4 regions of the Aminobacter aminovorans genome follow, and region 4 is predicted to be linked to each of the others. Evidence: riboswitches for the same ligand, from Rfam matches in the RefSeq annotation. Region 4 holds a riboswitch; each other region holds the start of a gene.
What was found. A riboswitch is a leader RNA that binds a small molecule or an ion and turns the genes downstream of it on or off. The one in region 4 is predicted to bind cobalamin.
Positions count from the first base shown of each region.

Region 1 (3,202 bases), on a different contig from region 4:
TCTGGCCGAAGGCTGGAGTATCGCGGTCGCCACGCACCTTGCCCTTTGCCCGTCCTGCCGGCGCCGCTTGACTGTTGCCGAAGGCATCGGCGGTGAACTGCTGGATAGCCTGCCGCACGATGCTTCCGTCGACGATGCATGGGCGAGCGTGCGCAGGCGTCTGGAGCAGCCCTCCAAGGCCCCTCCATTCGCCAGCCGCGAAACCTCGGCTTCCGGCCAGGGCGATGGCTTGCCGGAGCCGCTGCGCTCCTACCTCGGCAGTGACATCGACGCGCTCAAATGGCGGCCACTCGGACGAGGTGCCTATCAGATCCCTATCAGGACCGGAGAGCGCGAGACCAGGGTACGGCTGCTGCGCATTCCTGCAGGCAAGCCTGTGCCTGAGCATAGCCATGGCGGCCGCGAGCTGACACTGGTGCTCAGCGGCAGCTTCGTTGACGGCGAGAACATCTTTTCCCGCGGTGATATCGAAGATGCCGATGAAAGCCTGATGCATCAGCCCGTCGCCACTGCGGACAGCGATTGCATCTGTCTTGCCGTCACCGACGCGCCACTGAAGTTCCGCAGCTGGATTGTCCGGGCGATCCAGCCACTCCTGGGTATTTGATCGGGCGCCTGCGCCCCAAGCAGCAGAAGTGCACCGATGATCGCAAGCTACGCCATCGCTTATGCCGCTACCGCCGTCGGCTTTTTCTGCATCGACTTCATCTGGCTGTCGACCATTTCCACCAGCTTTTACCGCAACCGGATCGGCAGCCTGCTTCTCGAGCAACCCAATTTCGGCGTCGCCGGTCTCTTCTACCTTGTCTATGTCGCCGGTGTGGTCCACTTCGCAGTGATGCCGGCGGTGAACGGCGCAAGCTGGGTGACCGCACTGGTCAATGGCGCGCTGCTCGGGCTTGTCGCCTATGGCACTTACGACATGACCAACCTGGCCACGCTCAAGAACTGGTCAGTTTCGGTCAGTGTCGTCGACATGATGTGGGGGACTGCCTTGACCGCAACCGCAGCCACCTTGGGTTACTTCTGCACAGTCTGGCTTGTAGCCAAGGCAAGTTAAAGGCTCCCCTGGCGATAGCGGGCTAAAGATGGCCGCGCGGTTTTCCCTGTGATCCCTGCCACGTCGCTGACCTGTCGGCAAATCAGGATCGCCAGAACTACTCGGCTGCAGAGCTACCTGCCTGACTGTGTGAACAGGGCAGTAATCGTCGACTGACAATACATTCTGTTTTCTTTCGGCCTTGCAGGGAAAATGCCTGACCGACGGGATTGACTTGAGGGCTGACACCGATAGGTTGCGCCGGTCAAGGTTCTGTCGCGGCGGTTTGCGCCGACGTGACAGCTAAGAGGGAATCCGGTGCGAAACCGGAGCTGTCCCGCAACTGTAAGCGGCGAGTTGTTACGCCAACGACGTCACTGGCACTTAGGTGCCGGGAAGACAGGCGAAGCAGCGATGAACCGCGAGCCAGGAGACCTGCCTGACTGCTTTTGGTTCCGTGGTCGGGGTGTGCCACAGGAGCGCGCGCTGTCGCAGCTGCCTTTGGCATGCTCGCGCGGCCACGTTTCCGTATCCCCGTCCGCATCAGGTCGGGGATTTTTCGTTGGAAGTAGATTTCTCTCTTTCGCACCAGCTCAGCCCGGACAAAGTCGCGTCCGGACAGGCCGTACTGTTGGTGGCAAAGTCTGCGTTTGCGGCGGCTCCGCATGCGGAGATGCAGCGCATAGCGACGATGGCTGCCATGCTGCCAGGAGTGGCGGCGGCGATGGCTTGCTACTCCGAACAGGGTCAACCCTCGCTGCGCGACGCACTCCTGTCGCTCCGCGGCGGCCCCTATGACGCGATCCTTGTGGTGCCGCTTGTCCTTCCGCTGGAGCCGAGCTTCCTGAACTGGATTACGCGCTCGCTGAAGCGCTGGCAGTCCGAACATCCCGGTCGATGGCCGCCGGTCCGCATATCTCGTGATATCGCCCAGAGCCTCCATTTCGAACCGCTGCTCGGTGCTCTCATCAACGGCGCGGCCGCCGAGCCTGCGGTTCCACCGGATGATCACGTGAAGCTGGAAGGATCGCTGGTGCCAGCGCAAAAGCGTCGGGTCCTGGTCTGCGAGGGCGGCGCCTGCAATGCGGCGGGTGCGCACGCGATCTGGGGCCACCTCCGCAATCTGCAGGAAAGCCGCAAGCTTCGGATGACTGGCGAAGGCACGATGACAGCGAAGGCGACCTGTCTTGGCCCCTGCAATCTCGCGCCCGTGCTCCAGGTCTATCCGGAAGGCACCTACTATGGCGGCGTCACGGAGACGGCGGTCGACCGCATCGTTGAAGAGCATCTGCTGGGCGGCAGCGTCGTCCATGATTTCGCCTATGAGCCGACAGGCCGCAAGCAGCGGCTGCGTCCGGTGATCAACAGTTCCTCATCCAAAGGAGAGTAAGATGAACGTCCTTTCGCGGAGCGCATTGGCCGCGCTGGCCATCGCATGGTCCACCTTCACCCTGCCTGCTTTCGCCCAGGAGGCCGCGCCTGCCGAGGAGCAGGTCTTGCGCCTCGTCACCGCAAACATGCCGCGCTCGCTCGACCCCATCAACATCGATGCCCAGCGGATCATCAACAATGGTTTCGCGGAGCCGCTTGTTCACGCGACGCTCGACGGCGCGGATCTGATCCCGGCGCTTGCGAAAAGCTGGGAACTGGTGGAACCAACCTTGTGGCGGATCGAATTGCAGCCGAACGCCAAGTTCTGGAGCGGCGCGCCCGTCGATGCTGCTTCCGTGCAGGCATCCTTTGAGCGACATCAGGCCAAGAACACCCGCGCGGCTTCGATCTTGCGTGGCGCGACGTTCAAGGCGGTGGGCCCGACCACGCTTGAAATCCGCACCGAAAAGCCCGACCCGGCATTCCTGTTCAAGACAGTTACGATCGCCGTACACAATGCCGCGCGTGCCGAAGAACTTGGTGACCGATATGCGCTGGAAGCCGACCTCTCAGGTTACTTCAAGCCGACCGAGTTTGTCCCCGGCGAACTCGTCGTAGCCGAGCCGTTCGAAGGCTACTGGGGCGAGCAGCCCAAACTCCAACGGCTCGAAGCCCGTTTCGTGGTCGATCCGCAGACCCGCTATCTGGCCATGCAGTCGGGCGAGGCCGACATGGATGCCAATGTCCAGTTCGAGCAGCGTCCCGCCTATGTCCGCAGCGAAGACTACAAGT
Region 1 covers NZ_UFSM01000002.1:366,646-369,847, reverse strand. Annotated here, with positions in the region: gene DY201_RS26310 (ChrR family anti-sigma-E factor) at 1-607, shown strand, start outside; gene DY201_RS26305 (DUF2177 family protein) at 644-1,060, shown strand; cobalamin riboswitch at 1,291-1,495, shown strand; gene DY201_RS26300 ((2Fe-2S) ferredoxin domain-containing protein) at 1,731-2,429, shown strand; gene DY201_RS26295 (ABC transporter substrate-binding protein) at 2,431-3,202, shown strand, end outside.
Region 1: linked by a shared signal. The riboswitch ahead of DY201_RS26300 ((2Fe-2S) ferredoxin domain-containing protein) and the one ahead of DY201_RS00875 (ribonucleoside-diphosphate reductase subunit alpha) in region 4 are both predicted to bind cobalamin.

Region 2 (3,202 bases), 1.9 Mb from region 4:
CCGGAATCAGGGCCGGCATGGCGTGGATGAGGACGTGCCGCGGCCCGGCGACGAGGTGGCGGTGCGACATGTGTCAGTCGGCCCGCATCGCGGCGGCCAGCCGCTTGATCGCCGCGATGTTGCGCGGTCCCGGCGTCGCCTCGTTGTATTCGAGCACGAAGAAGCGGTTGTTCTTGACCGCCTCGATATCCTTGAAGGCCGGGTTGGTGCGCATGAACTCGATCTTCTGCTCGGCTGTCACCTCGCCGTAGTTGACGATCACCACCATGTCGGGGTTGCGCTCGATGACCGGTTCCCAGCCGATCTCGACCCAGCTCGACTCGACGTCGTCGGTGATGTTCTTGCCGCCTGCAGCCTCGATGATCGCAGTCGGCATGGCGTAGCGGCCGGCGGTGAAGGGCTTCTGCTCGCCGGAATCGTAGAGGAACACGTTGACCGGCTTGTCGAGCTTGGGCAGCGACGCCTGGAAGTCGGCGAGTTCCTTCTCGTAGCCCGTTACCAGTGCTGCCGCCTTCTCCCGCACGCCGAAGATGGCGCCGAGATTGAGCAGGTCGGCATAGACGTCCTGAAGCGACGACTTGTCCTTCTTCATGATGTGGATGCAACTCTCGGTCAGTTCGTAGACCGCGATGTTGAAGGGCGCGAGCGTGTCGGGCGTGACGTCGCCGCCGACCTTCATGCCGTAGTTCCAGCCGGCGAAGAACAGGTCGGTGTCGACGCCGAGCAGCACTTCCTTGGTGACATATTTCGGCGCGAGTTCGGGCAATTCGCCGACGCCCTTGCGCAGGTTCTCGTCCAAGGTCTTCCAGCCCGAGATGCCGGAATAGCCGACCATATGGTCGGCAAGGCCGAGCACCAGCATCATCTCGGTCAGGTTGACGTCATGCGAGACGGCACGCTTGGGGGCTGCCTCGAAGGTCACGTCACGATTGCAGCTCTTGACGGTTACGGGGAAGCCGCTGGCCAATGACGAGGCGCAGGTGGCGAGCAGAGCGGCGGCGATGATGGGCAGGCGCATGAAGGCTCCTTTTGATGTTCAGCGTTCGAGGTGGAAGGAAAAGCGCGGGCGCCCGGTGACCGGATGGTCGTCGAGGGTGGCACCGACGGAAAAGCTGTCACGGATGCGCTCTGGCGTCAGTATGTCGGCCGGCGCACCACAGGCCACCGCGCGGCCGGCGTCCATCACCAGCACGCGGTCGGCATGAGCGGAGGCGAGCGCCAGGTCATGCAGGGAGACGACGACCGTGCAGCCGAGATTGCCGAGCAGTTCCAGCACCTCGAGCTGGTGGCGGATGTCGAGATGGTTGGTCGGCTCGTCGAGGACAAGAAGGTCTGGCTTCTGTACAAGCGCCCGCGCAATCATTACGCGCTGCTTTTCGCCGCCGGACAGCGATCCGAAATCGCGCGCCGCCAGCGCGGTGAGACCGAGTAGGGCGAGGGCTGCCTCGACCTTGATGTAGTCGTCGTCGCTGGTGCCGAAGCTCGTGACATGCGGGGTCAGGCCAAGCTCGATGATCTCGGCGACCGTCAGGCCGAAGTCGGAAGCGCTCTCCTGAAGCACTGTTGCGATACGGCGGGCGCAGTCGCGCGGCTTCATCTTCCAGATGTCGGTGCCGTCGAGGCGGACAGTGCCCGTCGTCGGCTTGTGATAGCGGTAGAGGCAGCGCAACAGGCTCGACTTGCCAGCGCCGTTGGGGCCGACGATGGCAAGCAATTCGCCAGGAGCAACTGCAAGGCTGACCGGTTCGAGAATAGGCTGCGAGACGCGTGGTCCCCAGCTGACGCCGTCTAGTTCGAGCAGTGCCGGGGTGGTGCCTACGAGGTGGCTAGCGGCGTGGACGCGATCGAGCATGCCCTGTCTCCGCGATCGGGCGGAGGTGGCAGAACGATCCGGTGAGCGCGCCGGTACTGAAAAAGGCAGTCGCAACCATCATCATCTCCGCGGCACACCCCGGCCGGTTGAGTTAATCGGATGATGGCAGGTCTCCTGGCTTGCGGGTGATCGCGCCTCGGAGCCTTCCCGGCCTTTCGGCCAGTGGCATGTTTCCGAATTGCTATCCGCTCACAGTTGCGGGGGCAGCCACGGTTTCGCGTCAGGGACGTCTCACCGTGTTCCCATTTAACCTGCTGCCCGAACCGGATAGCAGGAACCATCGCTGTCGTGGCTACAGCAGCGACGGGTTGCTGACAATCGCTAAAGCGTCATGCCGGGCGCTAAAGCGTCATGCGGGGGCTAAAGCGTCATGCCGGCTGCTGAATTGCGTCACGCCGGTCGAGCGCGAAGGAAATGAGCGCGACGCCGAAGGCAGACAGTGCGATGGCCGCGCCGACGAAGGGCAGGTCGGCATAGCTCACGCCCATCGAAATCGCCGCACCACCGGCCCAGGCGCCGGCGGCGTTGCCGGCGTTGAAGGCGCCCTGGTTGAGGGTGGCCGCGAGGTTCGGTGCCTCCGAAGCGGTTTCGACGACGCGCATCTGCATCGGTGGCACGATGACGAAGGTGATAACGCCCCACATGAAGACGAGCAGGATCGCGGCGGGCGCCGAAGAGCTGAGTTCGGCGAAGGCGACGTGGATCGCCGCCATCACCACCAGCGCGCCGATGGCTGTGGGCATCAGCTTCCAGTCGGCCAGCTTGCCGCCGATGATGTTGCCGATCGTCATGCCACCGCCGAACAGCAACAACACCCAGGTGACCGATTCAACAGAGAGGCCGCTGACGTCGGTCAGGATCGGCTTGATGTAGGTGAAGACCGCAAACAGGCTGCCCGAGGCGAGCGCCGAGATGATCATGGCGAGCCACACCTGGAGCTTGCCCAGCACCTTGACCTCGCCGGCGACGCCACCCTTGCCGGGAGGGGCGACGCCCGCAGGGACCAGCCAGGCGATGGCCGCCACCGAGAGCAGGCCGATGACGACGACGGCAAAGAAGGTTGCGCGCCAGCCATAGGCTTCGCCGAGTGCCGTGCCGCCGGGGACGCCGAGAATGTTGGCGAGCGTCAGGCCGGCAAACATCAGGGCAATCGCGCTGGCGCGCTTGTTGGCAGGAACGAGGCTCGCCGCCACCACCGAGCCGATGCCGAAGAAGGCGCCGTGACCAAAGGCGGTGATGACGCGGGCGATCATCAGCGTCCAGTAGGTGGGGGCGATGGCGCAGAGCAGGTTGCCGAGGACGAACATCATGGCGAGCCCGATCAGCACC
Region 2 covers NZ_UFSM01000001.1:2,068,601-2,071,802, forward strand. Annotated here, with positions in the region: gene DY201_RS10115 (FecCD family ABC transporter permease) at 1-19, opposite strand, end outside; gene DY201_RS10120 (ABC transporter substrate-binding protein) at 74-1,018, opposite strand; gene DY201_RS10125 (ABC transporter ATP-binding protein) at 1,037-1,852, opposite strand; cobalamin riboswitch at 1,961-2,170, opposite strand; gene DY201_RS10130 (MFS transporter) at 2,242-3,202, opposite strand, start outside.
Region 2: linked by a shared signal. The riboswitch ahead of DY201_RS10125 (ABC transporter ATP-binding protein) and the one ahead of DY201_RS00875 (ribonucleoside-diphosphate reductase subunit alpha) in region 4 are both predicted to bind cobalamin.

Region 3 (3,202 bases), 2.5 Mb from region 4:
ATCGGGCAGGCTGGCGAGCGCGCCGACCAGATCCAGCGGCGCGTCGAGCGTTCGCCAGCCCTCGCCGCGGCGGCCGCGATGGATCGAAATGCGCTCGCGCATCTCGTCGTCGTAGGCCTGCGCCGTGGCGATATACGTCCACGGCGCAGGAAACTGCATGATCAGCCGCTCGGCATGCGCGCTCTTGCCGGAGCGCGCGCCACCGAGCAGGAAAGTCAGCTTCTCAGGCAAGGCGGCCTTGCAGCGCTGGCGTCGCACCCATGAAGCGATTGCGCACCATACCGACTGCCGCGCCAAGCACGGTCCAGAACACCAGGTTGGTGATGGTGACGGCGACGACGAAGCTGTGGTGCAGGTCGGCGGGGATCGGCGAGTCGTGGCTTTCCGGCTGCGGCGCACCAACGATGTGCGGCGCAACGATCAGCGCCACGCCAAGGATGGCGAGCGGCAGCGACTGCCGGAAGGCAATCAGCGCAAGACCCACAGCCGTTGCAACCACCGTCGAGCTCCACCAGATTTGGCGCGACACCAGATCGGCCGCCGGCATGGCCGGCAGTTCCGGTGGCAGGCCAAGGCCCGGCGCAAGCGTGAATACCGCAAAGCCGGCGAACCCCCAGAATACGCCCTGGCGCCAGTTGGCGATGCCACCGGCGAATTCGGAAACGGCGACAAGGATCAAGGCGAAAGCGATGCCACTGACGATGTTAGCCAGCGCCGAATAGGCAAAACGCTCGGCGCCGTCGGCGGGAGCCCAGGCCTCTGCCTCTTCTTCAGCGGGAGCCGCCGCGGGTGCCGCGGCTTCGGTGCCGGCTGCCGGCGTTGTGGCCTCGGTGCCAGCCGCTGGCGCAGCAGCGGCATGCTCATGGCCGCCGCCGGCATTCTCATATGTCTCCGCCTTGAAGATTAGTGGATCGGTTGCATAGGTTTGAAGGGCAGCGAGGACCACGCCGGCCAACAGGCCGCTGATCGCCGCGATGAACACGACGTTTCTGAAGATCGACATTGTTGGATCGCCTTGGTCAGTGGCAGGGGAAAGCCATCGAGTGGCGATAGTCGTGGGCAGCATTGTGCACCACGTCCATATGCGAGAACCCGAGGAAGCCAACAACGAAAAGGCCGAGCAGCGCGGCAAGCGCCAGTTGCATGCTACGCGACTGCGAAGTGACGTCGGTGCCGAGAGCAGAAACAGTGTTCATCGTAAGTCCTTTCGCCCTCCACCCGAGGGCACAGAGATAAGTGCCTGTCGCCGGCAGGTCTCCTGGCTTGCGGATCGGCACCCTTCCCCGCCTTCCCGAAGCGAGCTTCAGTGGCATTTGGGGAGAGCTAACCGCATACAGTTGCGGGGGCAGCCACGGCTTCGGACCTTCAAATGGCCCTTACCGCATTCCCTCTTGATTCCGTAACGGAACCGACGACGCCGCAACTATAGAAACAAATGGCTTGGGCGGCAAACCAAATTCCGACGCCGCCGCGCTCGAAAGCGGCGTTCCGGCGATCATCCGCGGGCCACGATTCGCTCGGCCACAAGGTGCTGGAGCCGCCACAGATGGCGGTCGTGGATCGCCCGCTGCTCGAGGTTGCTGACCACATTATAGAGGTAGTCCGCAGCCGAACCCCAATGGCCGCATGTCGTCGCCAGTCGCTCCGCCACCGCGTCCTCACCCAGCGCGCCGGCATAGGCGTGGCCTTTGCGGTTGATGACGAAGGCGAGCGCGGTCAACGGACCTTCATCGGTGGCGAGATTCAGCCAGCGCGGCTTGTAGGTGGAGGGTTTCAGCGTCATCTCGCGGCGAAACAGCTTGTCGAGCTGCTCGCGGCGGTCGCCGTCCGTCAGTCTGAGCGCCACGCCCTTGCACTGGCCGCCGCGATCCATGCCCATCATCAGTCCGGGCTCAGCCTTTGTGGCGCGCCAGCGGGTCATGTTGATGCAGAAAGAACGGTGCCAGCCGCGCGCCAGCGCCACCCTTTCGTCGGTATGCTCCACCTCGGGTTTCCAGATCAGCGATCCATAGGCAAACAGCCACAACGGTCCATTGCCGGGGCGCGCGGCAAGCGTTTCGTCGATCATCGCCTCATAGTCGGCGTCGTCGAGATGCATGGCATCGGGGTCAGGGCCCGTATCGGCAACCTCGCGATGGCAACGCGCCACCAGTTCTTCGGTCAGCGACATCTTTCGTCCGCTCATGCCCGCCCCATCAATTGCTTAACCCTGTGCACGACAGACAGTTCTGCTCTCTTCCGCCCCGCTTCAACCATGATAGTGCTGCATGGGCGCTGCAACACCCGAAAACGCAGAAGCGAACAACATGACGATGCAACCGAACCCCGACCAGATCAAAGCAACTTCTCGGCGCGTATCGGTCATCGACATCGCACGCGGTGCAGCCCTGATCGCCATGGCGATCTACCACTTCGCCTGGGACCTCGAATTCTTCGGTTACGCCGATCCGGGCATGACCGCTTATGGCAACTGGAAGCTGTTCGCGCGCTGCATCGCCTCGAGCTTCCTGTTCCTCGTCGGTGTCAGCCTGGTGCTGGCACATGCCAAGGGCATCCGCTGGCCCGGCTATTTCAGGCGGCTCGCCATGGTGGCAGCGGCGGCACTGGCGATCACCGTCGCCACCTGGTTCGCCACGCCCGACACCTTCATCTTCTTCGGCATCCTGCATCATATCGCGCTCGCCAGCGTGCTTGGCCTCGCCTTCCTGCGCGTCCCGCCGGTACTGACGCTGATCGTCGCCGCTTTGGTGGTCGTCGCACCCCACTATCTGCGCTCGGAGGCGTTCAATCACCCGGCTCTGGTCTGGATCGGCCTTTCAATGGCCAACCCCCGCTCCAACGATTTCGTCCCGCTGTTTCCCTTCTTCGGCGCGGTGCTGGCCGGCATCGGTGTCGCCGGACTTGCGCTCAGGGCAGGCCTGATCGAAAAGATGGCGCGGCTTCAGCCCGGCGCCTGGTCGCGGCCCCTCTCCTTCTTCGGTCGCCACAGCCTTGCCTTCTACCTCATCCACCAGCCGGTGATGATCTCGCTGGTCTGGCTCTTCGCCCAGGTCTTCCCGGCCCCTGTCGAAACCCGCGAGGTCACTTTCCTGAAATCCTGCCAGCTTTCCTGCGAGCAGAGCCGCGACACCGATTTCTGCTCGCGCTACTGTGTCTGCATGCTCGACGAGTTGCAGAAGGATGATTCGTTCGATCGGCTCTA
Region 3 covers NZ_UFSM01000001.1:2,703,076-2,706,277, reverse strand. Annotated here, with positions in the region: gene cobU (bifunctional adenosylcobinamide kinase/adenosylcobinamide-phosphate guanylyltransferase) at 1-231, opposite strand, end outside; gene DY201_RS13315 (CbtA family protein) at 224-1,003, opposite strand; gene DY201_RS13310 (CbtB domain-containing protein) at 1,020-1,196, opposite strand; cobalamin riboswitch at 1,232-1,428, opposite strand; gene DY201_RS13305 (gamma-glutamylcyclotransferase) at 1,496-2,185, opposite strand; gene DY201_RS13300 (acetyltransferase domain-containing protein) at 2,307-3,202, shown strand, end outside.
Region 3: linked by a shared signal. The riboswitch ahead of DY201_RS13310 (CbtB domain-containing protein) and the one ahead of DY201_RS00875 (ribonucleoside-diphosphate reductase subunit alpha) in region 4 are both predicted to bind cobalamin.

Region 4 (3,202 bases):
AAGCCATCAAGGCGCGCTGGCGCATCCTCGACCTCTCACACTCCTATTCGTTCACGCTTGGGCTGCTGAGCGAGATCCTGACGCTGCTCGTCGTCCTCGTCGGCTGCTGGCGCATCCTACGCGGCGATCTCACGATCGGTGGCCTGCTTGCGCTGCAGCTGCTCGTCACCCGGGCGACCATGCCGATGCTGACCAGTGCCGGCATTCTGATCCAGTTCCATTCGGTGAGCGTCACCGTCTCTGCCCTCGCGGCTTTCCTCAAGCGCCAGCCGGAGCGCGCCGTCGTTGCCCCGGCGCTGCGTGCTGCCGATTTCGGCCCGATCACGGTCGAGGATCTGACCTTCCGCTATCCCGAGGCGACGGCTGCGGCACTCAACGGTGTCAGCCTGGTGCTGCCGGCGACCGGCGTCGTCGCGATCGTTGGCCGCAATGGTTCCGGCAAGTCCAGCCTGCTGCGCGTGCTTTTGGGACTAGAGCGCGATTATGCCGGCAAGGTGGCGATCGGCGGCCTCGACGTCCGCGCCTACAATCCGCGCTGGCTGCGCGGCCGCATCGGTGTTGTCGACCAGGAGACGTCGCTGTTTTCGGGTACCATCCGCGAGAACCTTCAGGCGTCGCTGCCGCGCCCGCTTCGCGACGACGAGATCGACAAGGCGCTGGCGTTTTCCTCCGCCGACAAGTTCACCGCCGGCCTGCCCAAAGGTATCGACACCGAACTGGTGCAGGCAGGGCAGAACCTGTCCGGCGGCCAGCGCCAGCGCCTGGCGATTTCGCGCGCCGTGCTGCGCGATCCGCACATCGCCGTCTTCGACGAACCGACCTCGGCGCTCGACGCCGAATCGGCGATGGCGCTCGAGCGTGAGCTGTTGGCCTTCGGCCGCGACCGCCTCGTCATCATCGTCACGCATCATCTCTTTTCGGCGCGTTCGGCCGACATGATCGTCGTGCTCGACGATAGCAGGATCGTCGGCACGGGCAGCCATGAGGCTCTCACTGCCGAATGCCCGGTCTATCAGGCGCTGTGGCGCGACTACGTCAGGGATTGATCGGACGCCGGCGTTGACCTGTCGACGAGGTGGAAATGATCCATCCACCTGTTGACATGACACCGGGCGGTCATACTACATGTAGACATCGTGGTCTTCCGAGTTGATTCCAGCTCGGGAGCTAAGAGGGAAGCCGGTGAGCGATTTCGCAATGCCGGCGCTGCCCCCGCAACTGTAAGCAGTGAGTTGCTGTCGCGTAGTGCCACTGGTGCCAATGGGCGCTGGGAAGGCCAGACAGCGGCAATGACCTGTGAGCCAGGAGACCTGCCGCGATCGATTCTGAACGTCCACGGGCGGGGTGTCCGGTGGTGCGCTTGCGTTCTGCCGGCTTGCGCCGGTCGAAATTCGGCACGCGTCCGCTCGAGGCCCTTCGCCCCCCAAACCATCGGGGAAGATGATGCCGGCGACTTCTACCATTCTATCAAGCGGAACCGACAGGATTCTGTCCGCCCTCAGCCACGGTTCCGAGACCGCGTCCGAGCCTGGCTACCGTGTCATCCGGCGCAACGGCTCGGTGACGCCGTTCGACGCGACCAAGATCACTGTGGCGCTGACCAAGGCGTTTCTCGCCGCCGAGGGTTCGGTGGCTGCAGGTTCGCGCCGCGTCCACGACCTCGTCGAGGAGCTGGCCGGGCAAGTGTTGGCCGCACTGACGCGCCGGGCCGACACGGGCCGCATCTTCCACATCGAAGAAATCCAGGACCAGGTCGAACTGGCGCTGATGCGCTCCGAGCACCACAAGGTCGCCCGCGCCTATGTACTTTACCGAGAGGAACGTGCACGCGAACGCGCTGCCGCCAAGGTCGCGTCGGTCGAAGTCGCCGCACCGGCGCTCCAGGTCAAGGCCGATGACGGCAGCCTGGCGCCGCTGGATGAGAGGCGTCTGGCCCGTATCGTCGATGAGGCCTGCGCCGGACTAGAGGCGGTCTCGGCGGATGCCATCCTGGCCGAGACGAGGCGCAATCTCTATGACGGCATCACCGTGGACGAGCTTTCGCTGGCGCCGATCCTGTCCGCGCGTACGCTTGTCGAAACCGAGCCGAACTACGCCTTCGTCAGCGCGCGGCTGTTGCTGGACCGGCTGCGGCGTGAGGCACTGAGCTTCGTCTCCGGCAGGCCCGAGCAGGCCACCCAGGCCGAAATGACCGCGCGTTATGCCACCTATTTTTCCGCCTTCATCGCCACCGGCATCAAGGCTGAATTGATCGACCCCGAACTTGGCCGTTTCGACCTTGCCAGGCTGAGTGCCGCGCTAAAACCCGAGCGCGATCTGCAGTTCCAGTATCTTGGTCTGCAGACGCTTTATGATCGCTACTTCCTGCACAGCAGGGGCAAGCGTTTCGAACTGCCGCAGGCCTTCTTCATGCGGGTGGCGATGGGCCTGGCAGGCCGCGAGATCGACCGCGAGAGCCGCGCAATCGAGTTCTATGACCTGTTGTCGTCCTTCGATTTCATGGCCTCGACGCCGACTTTGTTCAACTCCGGCACGCTACGCCCGCAATTGTCGTCCTGTTTCCTCACCACCGTCGCCGACGATCTCGACGGCATCTTCAAGGCGGTGAAGGACAATGCGCTGCTCGCCAAATATTCCGGTGGGCTCGGCAATGACTGGACCCCGGTGCGTGGCCTCGGCGCCCACATCAAGGGCACCAATGGCGAGAGCCAGGGTGTGGTGCCGTTCCTGAAGGTGGCCAACGACACGGCGATCGCCGTCAATCAGGGTGGCAAACGCAAGGGTGCTGTCTGCGCCTATCTCGAGACCTGGCATGTCGACATCGAGGAATTCCTTGACCTCAGGAAGAACACCGGCGACGACCGCCGCCGCACCCACGACATGAACACCGCCAACTGGGTGCCGGACCTGTTCATGGAGCGGGTCGAGGCCGATGGCGAATGGACGCTGTTTTCGCCCGATGAAACGCCCGACCTGCACGATCTCTATGGCACGGCCTTCAAGGCGGCCTACGAAGCCTACGAGGCAAAGGCTCTGGCCGGTGGCATCAAGGTGTTCCGCAAGGTCCGGGCGCTCGACCTGTGGCGCAGGATGCTGACGATGCTGTTTGAAACCGGGCATCCCTGGATCACCTTCAAGGATCCCTGCAATATCCGCTCGCCGCAGAGCCACATCGGCGTCGTGCATTCGTCGAACCTGTGCA
Region 4 covers NZ_UFSM01000001.1:174,855-178,056, reverse strand. Annotated here, with positions in the region: gene DY201_RS00880 (peptidase domain-containing ABC transporter) at 1-1,046, shown strand, start outside; cobalamin riboswitch at 1,121-1,332, shown strand; gene DY201_RS00875 (ribonucleoside-diphosphate reductase subunit alpha) at 1,444-3,202, shown strand, end outside.